DNA from 2 places in the Dactylosporangium darangshiense genome. Region 2 is predicted to be linked to the other one. Evidence: riboswitches for the same ligand, from Rfam matches in the RefSeq annotation. Region 2 holds a riboswitch; the other holds the start of a gene.

Region 1 (3,203 bases), on a different contig from region 2:
AGGCGATCTATCGCAATGCGGCCAGGAGCCGGTCGATGTGCTCCAGGGTCGTACCGATGCCGATGCTGGCGCGGATCGCCTGAGCAGGTGCCGCGGCGGCGCCCTTGCGCGCGGCGGCCTCGGCCAGCAGGCGGCGGGTGAGCGGGTGCGCGCAGAACAGCCCGGTGCGCACGCCGATGCCGTGGTCGCGGCCCAGCTCGTCGGCGAACGCGCCCGGGTCGCGGTCCAGCAGCGCGAAGGACACGATGCCGACCCGCTCGGCATCGGCCGGGAACAGCCGCAGCTCCTCGGCGTGCGGCAGGGCGGCCAGGCCGGCCCGCAGCCGCCGGACGAGGGCCTGTTCGCGGTCGCCGTGCTCCCGCTCGCGCAGCGCGCGCAGGGCGGTGGCCAGCGCGACCGCGCCCAGCAGGTTGGGCGTGCCGGCCTCGTGGCGGGCCGGGCCGCTCGCCCAGCGCACCGCGCCGTCGTCGGCCACGTGCGCGCTCGCGCCGCCGCCGGCCAGGTAGGGCTCCGCGGCCTCCAGCCAGTCCGACCGGCCGGCGAGCACACCCGCCCCGAACGGCGCGTACAGCTTGTGCCCCGAGAACGCCACGTAGTCGGCGCCGAGCCCGGCCAGCGCGCCCGGTGCGTGCGGTGCGAGCTGCGCGGCGTCGACCGCGATCCGGGCGCCGTGGCGGTGCGCGACCTCGGCCAGCCGCCCGACCGGGAAGACCTCGCCGGTGACGTTGCTCGCCGCCGTGACGCTGACGAGCACGCTTCGGCCTCGGGTGGACCGCAGGTGCTCCTCCAGGGCCGCGACCGCCTCGTCCGGGGTGCGCGGCGCGGCAAGCCGGGCCGTGTCGCGCCAGGGCAGCAGGTTGGCGTGGTGCTCGGCGTCGAACGTGACGACCGTGGTGTCCGCGGGCAGGGCGCGCGCCAGCAGGTTGAACGCGTCGGTCGTGTTGCGCGTGAAGATCACGGTCTCGCCCGGGCCGTGACCGAGGGCGTCCGCGACGCTCTCCCGGGCCAGCTCGTACTCCCGGGTGCAGCGCTGCGACAGCGCGCCCGCGCCGCGATGGACCGAGCCGTAGTAGGGCAGCAGGTCGGCGACCGCGTCCGCGACGACCCGCAGGCACGGCGCGGTGGCGGCGATGTCGAGGTTGGCGAAGTCGACGGACCGGCCGTCGCGCAGCTTGACCTCGCCGGGGGACAGCACATCGGACACAGGGAGCACCCTTCGCTCGCGCTTGCCCGGGCACACCGCGTGCCGGGCCGGGTCATCACCCGGGGCACCCCGCCGCGAACGCGAGGGTTGCCGGCCAGCAAGCCGGGGCTTGTGCGCTGGCACTCATGACCTGAGCCGACGGTACCGCGGATAAGGTTGCGTCATGAGCGAACTCCCGCCGAATGGGACGCCCAACTCGCCCTGGGCCTCGCCGAGCGGCGCGCCCGACGGGCCGCAGCCCGAGGGGCCGCAGCCCGCGCCGGACCGTCCGTGGGGGCGACCGGACCAGCCCCCGGCGGCGCAGGAACAGCCTCCTCCCGCGGCTCCTCCTCCTCCCGCGGCTCCTCCTCCGGCGGCGGCTCCTCCTCCGGCGGCGGCCCCTCATCCGGCTGCCGCGCCGCCCTCGGCCTGGCCGTCGGCCCTGCCCGGCCTCGGGGTGCCCAACGTGACCTCGGCGGTGGAGCCGAGTACGGGGCAGCAGGAGTACCCGACGGCCGCGCTCGCGCTCGCCGCCGCGCCGCCGGCCAAGCGCTCCGACCGGCGCCGGCTGTGGACGCTCATCGGCGTCATGAGCTTCATCGCCCTGTGCGGCGTGGCCGTGCTCGCCTTCTTCGGCTTCAGCGGCGGCTGGACGGCGCTGCTCGTCGGCGTCGGCTCGGCCGTCATCCCGGTGCCGGTGCTCGTCACCTGCTTCCTGTGGCTGGACCGCTACGAGCCGGAGCCGGTGAAGTACCTGGTCTTCGTCTTCGGCTGGGGTGCCTGCGTGGCCACCGGCGTCGCGCTGGTCGTCAACACCGCCGGCAGCTACTTCGCCGAGCAGGCCGGCATCAAGGACAGCCTCGTCGCGGTGCTCCTCGCCCCGCTGATCGAGGAGAGCATGAAGGCGCTCGGCCCGGCGCTGCTGTTCTGGCGCCGCCCGCGCGCGTTCTCCGGCATCATCGACGGCATCGTCTACTGTGGACTGTCGGCGACCGGCTTCGCGATGGTGGAGAACATCCTGTACCTCGGCTTCAAGGGGTACGGCGAGACGGCCGACAAGACCGGGCCGGTCTCGGGCGCGGCCGCGCTCGTCGCCATCTTCATCGTGCGGATCCTGATGACCGGCTTCGCCCACCCGCTGTTCACGTCGATGACCGGCATCGGGCTGGGCGTCGCGTCGCGCTCGTCCACCAAGGCGGTGCGCTTCCTCGCGCCGCTCGCCGGCCTGCTGGTCGCGATGATGCTGCACGGCTCGTGGAACTTCATGTCGGTCACCGCGTCGACGAGCGCCTGGGTGCTGCTCTACGGCTACTTCACGGTGATGATGCCGATCTTCCTGTGCATGGTCGGGTTCGCCCTGTGGCTGCGCGCCAACGAGGGCCGGCTCACCGAGCGGGTGCTGGGCGAGTACGCGCGGGCCGGCTGGTTCTCCCCGCCGGAGGTCGCCGCGCTCGGCACCCTCGGCCGCAGGATCTCCGCGCGCCGCTGGGCCAAGCGCGTGGCCGGCGACGCGGGCGCCAAGGCGATGCGGGCCTTCCAGTTCGACGCCACCCGGCTCGCTCTGCTGCGCGACGGGCTGCACCGCGGCCTGGACAAGGAGCCCAAGCGGCGGATGGAGGCGCTGGCCGAGGAGCGGCAGCTGCTCATCGCGCTGGACGCCTACCGTCAGGTGTTCGTCGGGCGGGACCCGCAGTCGCCGCGGGCGGTGTGGGACGGGGCGCGCTATCACATCACGTTCCCCGACGGCGTGGTGCGCGTGCTCGACGCGCCGCCCACTCCGGTCGTCCCGGTCCCGGTGACCCTGGCGGCGCCCCCACCCATGTTCCCGGCCTACTACCGGTAGCGGCCGGTTCCTTACAGGTAGAGGCCCGTGGAGTCCGGCTCGACCCGGCGGGCCGCGACCGCGTGCACGTCCCGCTCGCGCAGCAGCACGTAGTCGCGGCCCTGCAGCTCCACCTCGGAGCGGTCCTCGGGGTCGAACAGCACCCGGTCCCCGGACACGATCGAGCGCACGTTGGGC
Region 2 (3,203 bases):
GCTGGCGTACGCCACCGTGTTCTTCTCCCTTGCCTGGTGGCGTTTCCTGCGCAAGGACGTGGTCAGCTGACCGCCATTGGACGGGCCGCTACCGACCGGTAGGGTGCCCGTCCATGCGGATCTCCGCCCTCGGTGGCGCGTGCGTGTTGGTCGCGGGGCTCGCCGCCCTGGCGGCGGGCCTCTACTACGACCAGGCGCACCTCGTGCAGTGGACCCACTTCGCGCAGAGTTCCAACGTGACGCAGGGCCCGACCGAGGTGGAGACCGCCCGGATCTTCACGCTGCTGGGCGCGGTCGCGAGCGGATTCGCCGCCGCGATCGCGCTCGGCAGCACCGTCCTGGCCCGCCTGGGCGGGCGCACCGGCCAGTGGGTCCTGCGCCTGATCGCGGTCCTGCTGCTCGTCGTGATGCTGCTGATCTCCGTCGCGGTGATCGTGGGCTCGTTCACCGGCGAGGCCCCGGTCGCGATCATCGAGACCCCCTGGTGGCTGCTCACCGCCGAGTGGGCGGCCGTGGTCGTCGCCGTGCTGGGCGCCGGCACCACCACCGCGCAGCTGTGGCGGTTCGTCCCCGAGTCGTGAAGGTCCGGTGCGCGGGGCTCGTCCGGCTGCTCAGGCGGCCGGGTCCGGCCCGGAGTAGCCGGGCATCGTGAGCATCGGCGGGCGGTCGGGGTGCGAAACGGCCGTCACCCGCGGTACCACTGCGGAATCGTGCCGCTCGAACTGCGTCAGCGTCGGCCAGAGCGCGTGGCCGGGTGAGACGCGGGCGTTGATCGTGTGCACGATCGTCGCGGCCATCCGGCCCAGTGCCGCCGTGTCCTGATGGCCGTGCGTGCGCTGGCCCAGGTCGACCTGCGCGACCGCGTCCAGCCCGTGCGCGCGGAACGTGTCGATGAGCAGGCCGGTCTCCACGCCGTAGCCGGCCGCGAACGGCAGCGACTCGAGCAGCGTGCGGCGGGCCGCGTACTCACCGGCCAGCGGCTGCACCACGCCCGCGAGCTGCGGGAAGTGGGCGTTGAGCAGCGGGCGGGCGGCCAGCTCCGTGACCCGGCCGCCGCCGGCGGCGGAGACGTCCAGCAGCGGGCGGTCGTAGAAGGCCTTGACCATGAGCGTGGCCGGGTCGGCGAAGAGCGGGCCGAGCAGGCCGGTCACGAAGTGCGGGCGGAAGTCGGTGAGGTCGGCGTCGACGTACACCAGGATGTCGCCCTTGGTGATCGCGAGCGCCTTCCACAGCACCTCGCCCTTGCCCGGCCGGGAGCCCGCGCCCGGCAGGATGTCGTCGCGGTGGTGCACGGTGGCGCCGGCCGCCGCGGCGACCTCCGCGGTGCGGTCGACCGAGCCGGAGTCGACGACGATGAGCTCGTCGACGAGCGGGCCGAGGGTGCGCACGCCGGTGACGATCTCGCCCACCGTCGGCTCCTCGTCGAGCGCCGGCAGGACCACGCTCACCCGCGTGTCGCCCTTGGCCTCGAGCAACTCCTCGGCGGGCCAGTCCGGCCAGCGGGACGTGCGCCGTGCGAACCACTCGGCCGCGATCGGGTGCATGGGTGAAACGCTAGCCGCGTCCAGGTCGTGAGATGACTCATACCCGGCCGCGGGTGGCGCCCCTTACACTCAACAGAAGCGCACAACCACAACTGAATACCTCATCCAGAGGGGCAGAGGGACACGGCCCGATGAAGCCCCGGCAACCCCTGCGAGAGCGTCTCGAAGACGAGGCCCGCCCGCGGTAGGTGCCAAATCCGTCCCGGCGCACGCCCGTGTGCCTTGGGAAAGATGAGAGGAAGGCCTCGCCATGACCTCGACGCTCGGTGTCTTCACCGACTCGCCCGCTCGCAACCTCGTCTGCCGCGGCTGCGGTGCCACCTTTCCGCTCGCGGCGCAGCACGCCTGTTACGAGTGTTTCGGCCCGCTCGAGGTCGGCTACGACGCCGAGGCGCTGGCGCGGGTGACCCGGCAGCAGATCGAGGCCGGTCCGCAGAACATCTGGCGGTATGCGCCGCTGCTGCCCGTCGGCGTCGACCCGGCCACCCGCGTCACCCTGGACCCGGGGCTGACCCCGCTGGTGAAGGCCGACGGTCTGGGCAAGGAGCTCGGGTTCACCGCGCCGCTGTACGTCAAGGACGACTCGGCCAACCCGACGCACTCGTTCAAGGACCGGGTCGTCTCCGTGGCGCTGACCGCGGCCAAGGCACTGGGCTTCACGCGGTACTCCTGCGCCTCCACCGGCAACCTCGCCAACTCCGTCGCCGCGCACGCGGCCCGCGCCGGCGTCCCGTCGACCGTGTTCATCCCGGCCGACCTGGAGCCCGGCAAGGTCGTCATGACGGCGGTGTACGGCGGCGAGGTCGTGGCCATCGAGGGCTCCTACGACGAGGTCAACCGGCTGTGCTCCGAGCTCACCGAGACCGACGAGTTCGAGGACACCGCGTTCGTCAACGTCAACGTCCGGCCGTTCTACGCCGAGGGCTCCAAGACGCTCGGGTACGAGGTCGCCGAGCAGCTCGGCTGGCGCATCCCGGCTCAGGTGGTCATCCCGATGGCCAGCGGCGAGCTGCTGACCAAGATCGACAAGGCGTTCGTGGAGCTGGTCGAGATCGGCCTGGTGCCGCCGAGCGAGTGGAAGGTCTTCGGCGCCCAGTCCGCGGGCTGCAACCCGATCGCGAAGGCGCTGCACGACGGCACCGACGAGATCACCCCCGTCAAGCCGACCGGCATCGCGAAGTCGCTGAACATCGGCGACCCGGCCGCGGGTGTCTACGCGCTCGAGTCGGTGCGGCGCACCGGCGGCTGGATGGAGTACGTGGACGACGACGAGATCCGCGCCGGCATCCAGCTGCTGGCCCGCACCGCCGGCGTGTTCGCCGAGACGGCCGGCGGGGTCACCACCGCCGTGCTCAAGAAGCTCGTCGAGTCCGGCAAGCTCGACCCCAACGCCGAGACGGTCATCTTCAACACCGGCGACGGCCTCAAAACCCTCGATGCGGTCGCCGAACTAGTCGGTCCGACGCACCGTGTCAAGCCCTCGTTGAAGTCTGCTCGCGAGGCCGGCCTGCTCGGATGATTTTTTTGAGTCCGATCATTACCGAGCGTTCAGATTGAGAGAGCGCTTCCAGACTTGGGCGAGGAACGGATCGTCCGATTGGTGGAGATGATCGCCACTGAGCGTGATCGCCGGGCCGCCGTGCGCTGTGTGACGGACTT

What was found. Region 2 has a riboswitch for S-adenosylmethionine ahead of thrC (threonine synthase). Riboswitches for the same ligand answer to the same signal wherever they lie in the genome.
Region 1: it holds a riboswitch for S-adenosylmethionine, as region 2 does, so the genes downstream of both, ABD901_RS10310 (aminotransferase class V-fold PLP-dependent enzyme) here and thrC (threonine synthase) in region 2, are expected to answer to the same signal.

What each region holds. Positions count from the first base shown of each region.
Region 1 is NZ_BAABAT010000004.1:112,449-115,651, forward strand. Features, by position in the region: gene ABD901_RS10310 (aminotransferase class V-fold PLP-dependent enzyme) at 8-1,195, opposite strand; SAM riboswitch class IV at 1,218-1,335, opposite strand; gene ABD901_RS10315 (PrsW family intramembrane metalloprotease) at 1,650-3,026, shown strand; gene ABD901_RS10320 (GroES family chaperonin) at 3,038-3,203, opposite strand, start outside.
Region 2 is NZ_BAABAT010000033.1:4,453-7,655, reverse strand. Features, by position in the region: gene ABD901_RS40585 (ABC transporter permease) at 1-70, shown strand, start outside; gene ABD901_RS40580 (hypothetical protein) at 114-581, shown strand; gene ABD901_RS40575 (glucosyl-3-phosphoglycerate synthase) at 612-1,544, opposite strand; SAM riboswitch class I at 1,643-1,782, shown strand; gene thrC (threonine synthase) at 1,795-3,063, shown strand.